DNA from 3 places in the Flavobacterium frigidum genome. Region 2 is predicted to be linked to each of the others. Evidence: riboswitches for the same ligand, from Rfam matches in the RefSeq annotation. Region 2 holds a riboswitch; each other region holds the start of a gene.

Region 1 (3,285 bases), on a different contig from region 2:
AACTATTTAGAGAAATTAAATTATTTAAGTTTTCAATTTTGGAGATATAATTATGGCCTAAATACAATTTAGTTAATTGTGACTGATTTTCTAAACAATCTATTTTTGATATCTTATTATTACTCATCCATAATTCTTTCAAACTAACAAGGTTTTCTAAACCTTCTAACTTACATATTTGATTGTCAGATAAATATAATTCTTCAAGATTTCTTAAATCATCTAAACCCTCTATTTTAGTGATTTCATTATTAAACAAATACAAAACTTTTAACTTTCTCAGATTTTGTAAGTTTTCAATCTTTTTTATTTTATTATTAAATAACGTAATTTCATTCAAATTTATATTTGAATCAAGCCCTTCAATTTTTTCAATATTATTACTATCAAGACTAATAAATCGAAGTTTTGTTAATTTCCCTAACCCTTCTATTTTAGTAATTTGATTTTCATCCAGAATTAAATTAATTAACTCGGTAAAACTTTCAAAACCTTGTATTTTGTTTATTTTATTTCTCCGTAGATTTAATCCAATTACATTTCTATTGATATCTAATAAATACCTATTATTATTATCTATCGAATTTATATGTCCTTCAGTGTGTTCCTCAATTGTAATCTTATAAATTTTCTCAAGTCTTAAAATTTCTTTCGGCTTACTTGTAGTTTTAACATTAAAAAAAAACTTTAAATATTTCAATATGTTCATCTTTCTTATTCTTTAATATATTTATGGTATAAAAATATTTAAATCTTCATAATTTAAGTAAAATCATTAACATTTTCAGTTAAAACTACATCACCGCAGTCGAAACCCTCGGTTTGTATTCCTTGGCGATATCGGCAATTAACTTGATGTGTGCCGGTGTTGTTCCGCAACACCCGCCTATAATGTTTACTAAATTATCATCGAGATATTCTTTGATAAAAGCTTGCATTTGTTCCGGTGTTTCATCGTATTCACCAAAAGCGTTAGGCAATCCTGCATTAGGATGCGCAGATACGTTGAAAACTGTGTTTTGTGCAAGCGTTTTCAAATAGGGTTTCAATAAATCGGCACCAAGTGCGCAATTGAAACCTACACTCAACAATGGTATGTGCGATACCGAAACTAAGAAAGCCTCTACCGTTTGTCCCGAAAGTGTTCTGCCAGAAGCATCGGTTATCGTTCCTGAAACCATAATAGGAATATCAAGATTGCGTTCGTCTTTTACTTCTTCAATGGCAAAAAGCGCGGCTTTGGCATTTAAGGTATCAAAAATAGTTTCTACCAAAAGTAAATCGCAACCGCCATCCATAAGCGCTTCTACTTGTTGCTTGTACGCGATGCGCAAATCATCAAAAGTTACGGCTCTGTATCCTGGATCGTTTACATCTGGTGACATGCTTGCTGTTCTGTTCGTAGGACCAATGGAACCCGCTACAAAACGAGGTTTGTCTGGATTTTTGGCGGTAAATTCATCAGCTACTTCACGGGCCAATTTCGCCGACTCATAGTTCAATTCATACACATATTCTTCAAGATGGTAATCAGCCATACCGATGGTGGTTCCTGAGAAGGTATTGGTTTCAACAATATCAGCTCCAGCGTCAAAATAAGCGGCATGAACGTCTTTTATTGCTTGTGGTTGAGTGAGCGACAATAAATCGTTGTTTCCTTTTAGCGAATGCGGAAAATCCTTGAAACGTTCTCCTCTAAAATCTTCTTCGGAGAAATTGTACCGTTGCAACATAGTTCCCATAGCTCCATCAAGGATGAGTATGTTTTTTGTAATGGCTTCGTGAATGCTTGACATAACTTTTTATTTCTTGTAAATCACAATTTGAAATGGTGATTTTTACTTTTGATTACTATTTCCAAAAGTTCCCAGATTTTTCTTTTTAGCCCTGATGGTAGCGGCATCCTTTTTATTCGCCTTTTTTCGGCGAATAAAAAGATATAGCGTACAGCAGGAACGATAATGACTGAAAAGCGCCATTAATCTGCTCTAAAAAAAATCGATACGTTGTCAAGAAAAGGTTTGAGAAATACTGTAGAAGTATTCTTGTGTTATCTATCTTTGATACTGGTTGTATAAAGTAGAATGTAGCACCTTCTTTAAAAAATAAAGGGTTGCTAAGGTTTCATTGGGTCTTTCCCTCCGCCTTTCGTGATAACTTTCAATAAATATAGGAACACTGCAAAGAAAAGACAAAGCGCTAACAATTGCAAGTTTTTTTTTAAAGTTTCTAGCGGAGTTTGTTGCAAAACGTTTAAATACAAAGGTTCTTAATTGCAAAGATTTTAATCAACCTTCGCAACCTAGAACCTTTGTATCTCAGCACCTTTTTAGACTATGGCTTTCACTACAGCTTTTGGAGCTTCTTTACGTGTACCATCAAAACCATCTACGCCAGAAACAGTAGTATATTTCAAAACATAACGCTTGCCTGGATTAATGATTTGGTACGCTGCCTGACACATTAAAGTGGCTTCGTGGAATCCGCAAAGAATCAATTTCAGTTTCCCCGGATAGGTATTTACGTCACCGATGGCGAATATTCCCGGAATATTGGTTTGGTAATCCAAAGAATTATTGACTTTTATGGCATTTTTTTCGATTTCCAATCCCCAGTCGCCGATAGGACCTAACTTTGGCGTAAGACCAAAAAGCGGAATAAAATAATCGGTTTCGATGGTGCGTTGTGCGCCGTTTTCCTCGACTACAACCGCTTCAAGATGTTCTGCACCTTTCAATCCCACAACTTCTCCCGGAGTAATCATTTTTATTTTACCAGAATTTTTCAATTCCTGAACTTTTTCTACAGAATCTAAAGCACCACGAAACTCGTTGCGACGGTGAATCAAAGTTACTTCTGAAGCTACATTAGACAAGAATATACTCCAATCTAGCGCCGAATCGCCACCTCCAGCGATTACTACTTTTTTATCTCTGAATTTTTCTGGATTTTTAATGAAATACTTGATTCCTTTGTCCTCGTAAAATTCGATATCCTCAATCAATGGTTTTCTTGGTTCAAAACTTCCAAGTCCACCTGCGATAGCAATGACAGGAGCATGGAATTTTTTACCTTTGTTTGAAGTTACGATAAACGTACCATCTTCTTGTTTTTCTATTGTTTCGGCACGTTCTCCCAAGGTAAATCCCGGTTCGAACTGCTTAATTTGCTCCATTAAATTATCTACTAAATCGCCAGCCAATACTTCTGGAAATCCAGGAATATCATAAATAGGTTTTTTAGGATACAACTCAGATAACTGTCCGCCTGCTTGTGGTAAGGCAT
Region 2 (3,285 bases):
GACATGATAAAAGCAAATAGTTATGTTAAAGAAAGAAATGCACGTTTAATAGGTCCAAACTGTCCGGGAATCATTACACCAGGTGAAGCTAAAGTTGGTATCATGCCAGGTTTTGTTTTCAAAAAAGGAACTGTAGGGATTGTTTCTAAATCAGGAACATTAACGTACGAAGCAGCTGACCAAGTGGTGAAACAAGGTTTAGGAATCACTACAGCAATTGGAATTGGTGGAGACCCAATTATTGGAACAACAACAAAAGAAGCTGTTGAATTGTTAATGAATGATCCAGAAACGGAATGTATTGTAATGATAGGTGAAATTGGTGGACAATTAGAGGCTGATGCTGCTCATTGGATTAAAGCGGATGGAAACCGTAAGCCAGTAGTAGGTTTCATCGCCGGAGTTACTGCTCCTCCGGGGCGTACCATGGGGCATGCAGGTGCAATCGTTGGTGGATCTGACGACACAGCCGAAGCTAAAAAAGAAATCATGAGAGCTTGTGGGATTCACGTAGTAGATTCTCCAGCTGAAATTGGTAAAAAAGTAAAAGAAGTTTTAGGATAATCTAAGCTTTTTCTAAATAGTATTAAAGCCTCACAATTTGTGAGGCTTTTTTATGATAAATAGAATTAAAAAAAATACCTTTGCACTTTATTAAATATAGCATTTTCTTTAGTTGTTATCCTAATAAAACAAATACAAACGAATGGTTTCTAATGAACCTCACGATTTTGTGGGGTATTTTTTTGTGGCAGCCAATTCAAATAAAAATAAAATAATATGTACAAAGAGTTAAAAAAATTCAAAGTTACCAATCAGTTTTCATTTACTACAGAAGATAGTTTAGCAGAAGTTTGCAACGCGTCAGAAGGTTCTGGTGTATTTTTAGTGTATTCAGTAGGTGATGAAAAAGAGCTAATTATGGTTGGTTCTACTGGAACTGTTCAAAATAATGGAACTTTGAAAATTAAAAATGGTGGACTGAAGGATAAAATCGTAGAAGGACACCAATTTGCGAAAACGGGAAGAAAATATTCTTGGCCAGCACAAATGAAAATAGAGGATATTAGTACCCTTGAAGTAGTTTGGTATGAGACATTCAATGATAAAACTAAAGTAATCCCAACATTCGTAGAAGGACAAGTTTTACAAAACTTCCTTGATGAAAATGGAAGATTACCAAGGTGGAATGTAGCTTTCTAAGTAGTTAGTTACTGTTTTTCAATATTTTATATATTAACGCTATCAGTTTTGATAGCGTTTTTTTTAGTTATTCTTATTTTTAATATAATTATTTGATTTATTCGTAAATAATTAATTAATTTTGCACCCGTTATCACGAATCCTTCAATAGGATAGCAACCTGCAACAACAAGCAAGGTGCTAAAACGATAAGCCATATCTTTTGGAAAAAATGTTGTTTTTACATTACCATCTACAGGTTTGTTTTTCGTTATAACACTTAATTTAAAATTATTTTTATGACAAAATTTACTAAAGAATCTGGGAATCCTTTTGCATTGATTCCGCTATTTGTTTTTATTTTTACGTTTTTAGGAGCTGGAATCATTTTGAATGATTTTTATGCTTTTCCTTCGCCCGTAGCAGTTCTAATTGGAATAATAGCTGCATTTTTATTGTATAAATCATCTACAAACGAAAAAATTGATACTCTAATTGCTGGTTGTGGTGATAGTAAAATCATAACTATGTGTTTGATTTATTTATTAGCTGGTTCATTTGCAGTGGTAAGTAAAGCAATGGGCGGTGTTGATGCGGTAGTGAATCTTGGCATCAATACAATCGATGTTGCTTACTTTCCGTTGGGGATTTTCTTGATCGCTTCCTTTTTATCTACTGCTACGGGAACATCAGTTGGAGCCATTGTTGCTATTGGACCTATCGCAGTTTCGCTTGCAGATAAAAGCGGAGCCTCTTTGCCCTTAATTTCAGGAGCTTTATTAGGCGGGTCTATGCTAGGGGATAATTTATCGATGATTTCAGATACGACGATTGAAGCCACACAATCGCTGGGATGTGATTTGAAAGATAAATTTAAGATCAATTTGTTTATTGCTTTTCCAGCGGCACTATTAACTATTTTAGTATTTTTCTATTTAGGATTAAATTCTGATATTGTTGCTGTAGCTATTGCAAGAACTGATTTTTCATGGATTGCAATTGTGCCCTATATTGTTGTAATCGTTCTAGCGGTGGTGGGTATCAACGTTTTTTATACTTTAATTATAGGAACACTTTTAGCAGGGATAATTGGTTATCTGGGCGGTTTATTTACTATAATGGAATTTACTCAAAAGTGTTATGAGGGATTTACAAGCATGACTGATATTTTTTTACTTTCTATGCTTACAGGTGGTTTAGCCGCATTAGTAGAAAAGGCGGGAGGAATCACGTATTTACTGGTACAAATTAAAAAATTAATCAAAAGTAAAAAATCAGCTCAACTAGGAATTGGTACCTTAGTGGGTTTTGCTAATTTAGCTATTGCTAATAATACGGTTTCTATTGTAATCACAGGACCAATTGCCAAAGAAATTAATGATGAATATGACCTTAACCCAAGAAAAACAGCCACAATTTTAGATATTTTTTCTTGCGTTATACAAGGCGTTCTACCTTATGGAGCGCAAGTATTACTGATATTAAGTTACGCTAATGGTAAATTGAATTTCTTTGACTTGATTGGTAATGCTTGGTATCATTTATTTTTGTTTGTTTTTACCCTGATTGCCATTTACAGTTCGTTTTGGGATAAGCTAGTAGGGCGTTATTTTCATGTATAAAGTAATTTTATGACGCTTAATGAAAGTGAAATTTTTTTTAAAAAAGGAAATAGTATATATTTGGCAAGTCGCTTATAGCCCTGATAGCAATGAAAATCCTTTTCTATTTTTTCTTTAAAAATAGAAAAGATTGTAATGGATAGCAGGAATAGCTTCAAATAAAAAATAAACTAATTTTTGAATATGAAATTACTAGAAGGAAAGGTTGCCATTATTACTGGTGCAAGTCGTGGAATAGGAAAAGGAATTGCAGAAGTTTTTGCTCAACATGGTGCAAATGTTGCTTTTACATACAGTTCATCAGTAGAATCTGCGGAAGCTTTAGAAAAAGAATTGAATGCTTTAGGTATTAAAGCCAAAGGATATCAATCTAATGCTGCTGATTTTAATGAAGCACAAACTTTTGTAGATGCCGTTTTAGCTGAATTTGGAACTGTTGATATACTTATCAATAACGCCGGAATTACTAAAGATAACTTGT
Region 3 (3,285 bases), on a different contig from region 2:
GGTATTGAATGGTATCATTAAATAAATGAGCGTGTGTTGGATTTTTAGCAATAATTCTCGGGATCAAAATTTCAACGATATCTTTTTTGATTTTAGCAAGCATTGTTGCTTCTTCATCAAAATCATCGTGCTGTGTTGAAATTACAATCGCATCAATACGCGTAGGTTTGTTATCATCGCTATATTCTAAAGTTACTTGAGATTTAGCATCAGGACGTAAATACGTAATTTCGTTATTTTCACGTCTTAAAATCGCTAATTCTTGTAATAATTTATGAGACAAATCAAGTGCCAATGGCATGTAATTTTCAGTTTCATTAGTAGCATAACCAAACATCATACCTTGATCTCCAGCACCTTGCTCTTCTGGATTTGCCCTATCAACACCTTGGTTAATATCAGCAGATTGTTCGTGAATAGCTGAAAGAATACCGCAAGAATTGGCTTCAAACATATATTCGCTTTTGGTATAACCAATTTTTCTGATTACATCACGAGCGATTTGTTGTACATCTAAATAGGTATTTGATTTTACTTCACCTGCCAATATCACTTGACCTGTTGTCACTAAAGTTTCACATGCTACTTTAGAATCGGCATCAAATGCCAAAAAATTATCAATTAATGCGTCTGAAATTTGATCTGCAATTTTGTCTGGATGTCCTTCGCTTACAGATTCTGACGTAAATAAATAGGCCATAAGTACTTTTGTTTTAAAATTAAGCGAGAAAAAATAATTGCTGAAAAGGACTAAAGGAGCGTTTCTGCTTTAGCATTTTTTTCTACTGAAAATAGATCAGTACTCATAATGAATCAGTATCATTATGAAGAGGTTGCAATCAGTTCAAATTTTTCCTCTAATATTCGGGTGCAAAGGTATGAAACCATTTTGAATTGCAAATTAAACTTCATTTTTTTTTGTAGTTAAATCTTTTTTAGAATAGTGAATTCAAAAATCTTTTTTGAATTTATTTTAAAAAGGGGTTTGTTTTTTTAAAAACTAATTTAGATATTTGATAATCAAATCAATGAAACATGAAAATGAATATGTGCAATATGTATAAAGATGAAGAGGAGTTCTCCTCTGGGTGTTATATTGTATAATTTCAATAAAATTATAAAGCAATAACTTCCCACTAAAAAGGGAAGTTTTTTTTTGAACAAAATTTCAGAATACCATAAATTTAAAACAAATATGCATTACCAAATATTTGAAATCACAAGAACATATTTTGACAAAAAATTATTTTGTTCTGGTGCCATTTTATTGATTTTGGACTGCTAATCCCAAAAGTATAAGTTATAGGATAACTTGAATGCCCTTTTGGATTAGCCTCTAAAAGGGTTTTTCTCTTTTAGAACTTTTGATTTTAAAATGTAAAGTAAGTTGTATGGATATTTTCGATACACTAATTCATTCAGGATTGAAATTAAAAAATGGATGTATTAAAATGAATTGTGTCATGTAGTTTATTATTTGTCGCAAGGTATTCGTATCAAAATGAGGTGCTTTTTTGCAGAGAATCTTGATTTATTATTGTTAAAGTTGAGGTTTGCAATAGTTTTAATGTTGTTGTTTTGGCGGGGTGTGAAATGGTTTTGTTAGCTGGTGCCTCGTCAAAATAACAATGGAGAAAATACAAACAAATCTCTTTTTCTAAATGGATAAGAAAAAATAGATTGCTTATAAAAATTTGCTTGCTAACTAAATTAGTATTTAATTTGCACACATAAAGTTCACAACTGTATTGAAATGTTATAAAGAAAGGCAGAGGGATTAGACCCGATGAAGCCTTAGCAACCCTTCGATTTATCGAAGAAGGTGCTGCATTCTACCACGCTCATCGTGGAAAGATAACACTAAGAATTTGTCTAGTTACTACCTAGCTTTCTTTCTAATATTTCCAAACACAAGTCCTAATTATAACAGATTTGAAATTGGAAAATAAACCAACAACAATTACATTATACAATTTCACCACGGAGTCAGGTGCAATTTATGATGCTCTAAACTTAAGTTATCAAGTTTTTGGGTTGCCATTACATACTGCTCCCATCGTTTTGGTCAATCATGCGCTAACCGGAAATTCACAGGTTGTGGGCGATAACGGTTGGTGGAATGATTTAATTGGTGTGAACAAAACTATTGATACTATAAAATATACCGTACTTGCTTTTAATGTTCCTGGAAATGGATTTGATGGCGCTGTAATTGAAAATTATCTTGACTTTACAGCAAGAGACATTGCTAGAATTTTTATAAAAGGCATTCAATTGCTCGATGTTGCAAAACTCTACGCCATTATTGGAGGTTCTGTAGGTGGCGGAATTGCTTGGGAAATGGTTGCATTAGAACCAACAATAACCCAAATATTAATTCCAATAGCTACCGATTGGAAAGCAACCGATTGGCTTATTGCCAATTGTTTTTTGCAAGAACAAATTCTGAATAATTCATCTAAACCCATTCAGGATGCCCGCACACACGCGATGTTGTGTTATAGAACTCCAGAATCATTTGCAGCAAAATTTCAGCGAACCACTAATGAGGAGTTAGCTATTTTTAATGTTGAAAGTTGGTTGTTGCATCATGGCGAAAAATTGCAGCAGCGTTTTCAATTGGCTTCCTACAAAATGATGAATCAATTACTGAAAACAATTGATATTACTCGCAATAGGTCTTCGTTTGAAAATACAATCGAAACTGTTGAAGCAGAAATTCACATCATAGCCATCAATTCGGATTTGTTTTTTACAGCAAGTGAAAACAAAGCCACTTTTGAAATAGTACAAAAACAGAATAAAAAAGTCAGTTATCAAGAGATTGTTTCCATTCACGGACACGATGCTTTTTTGATAGAATACAAACAATTACACAATTTGCTTAAGGATATTTTCTAAAGCTACAAACACACAACACAATGAAAATATTAAAATTTGGAGGTAAATCGTTATCAAATGGTGACGGATTAAATAAGGTGGTTGCCATAATAACAGACAAAATAAATCAAGGCGAAAAAATTGCAATTGTAGTTTCGGCACGTGGCAATGCAACGGATGAGTTGGAGCAAATTTTAACTCTTGCTTCTGAAAATGGAAGTTACAAACCACTTTTTGAAGAATTTAAAACCTACCAGCAAGATGTTTATGAAGCTGTTGATTTGTCTGAGGAGTTTATTATTTTAGAAAAATTGTTCGAGGGCGTAAGTCTAATTGGCGATTACAGTAAAAAAATCAAAGACCAAATTTTGTCCAAAGGCGAATTGCTTTCGGCAAAATTACTGA

What was found. A riboswitch is a leader RNA that binds a small molecule or an ion and turns the genes downstream of it on or off. The one in region 2 is predicted to bind S-adenosylmethionine.
Region 1: it holds a riboswitch for S-adenosylmethionine, as region 2 does, so the genes downstream of both, ACNQGB_RS06255 (homocysteine S-methyltransferase family protein) here and ACNQGB_RS11165 (Na+/H+ antiporter NhaC family protein) in region 2, are expected to answer to the same signal.
Region 3: it holds a riboswitch for S-adenosylmethionine, as region 2 does, so the genes downstream of both, ACNQGB_RS06190 (alpha/beta fold hydrolase) here and ACNQGB_RS11165 (Na+/H+ antiporter NhaC family protein) in region 2, are expected to answer to the same signal.

Annotation. Positions count from the first base shown of each region.
Region 1 is NZ_JBLVPT020000003.1:243,459-246,743, reverse strand. It holds gene ACNQGB_RS06260 (leucine-rich repeat protein) at 1-709, opposite strand, end outside; gene ACNQGB_RS06255 (homocysteine S-methyltransferase family protein) at 795-1,796, opposite strand; SAM riboswitch class I at 2,048-2,160, opposite strand; gene ACNQGB_RS06250 (NAD(P)/FAD-dependent oxidoreductase) at 2,330-3,285, opposite strand, start outside.
Region 2 is NZ_JBLVPT020000010.1:81,692-84,976, forward strand. It holds gene sucD (succinate--CoA ligase subunit alpha) at 1-564, shown strand, start outside; gene ACNQGB_RS11160 (hypothetical protein) at 781-1,203, shown strand; SAM-I-IV-variant riboswitch at 1,329-1,425, shown strand; gene ACNQGB_RS11165 (Na+/H+ antiporter NhaC family protein) at 1,482-2,804, shown strand; gene fabG (3-oxoacyl-[acyl-carrier-protein] reductase) at 2,988-3,285, shown strand, end outside.
Region 3 is NZ_JBLVPT020000003.1:227,728-231,012, forward strand. It holds gene metK (methionine adenosyltransferase) at 1-700, opposite strand, end outside; SAM riboswitch class I at 1,754-1,861, shown strand; gene ACNQGB_RS06190 (alpha/beta fold hydrolase) at 1,939-2,901, shown strand; gene thrA (bifunctional aspartate kinase/homoserine dehydrogenase I) at 2,922-3,285, shown strand, end outside.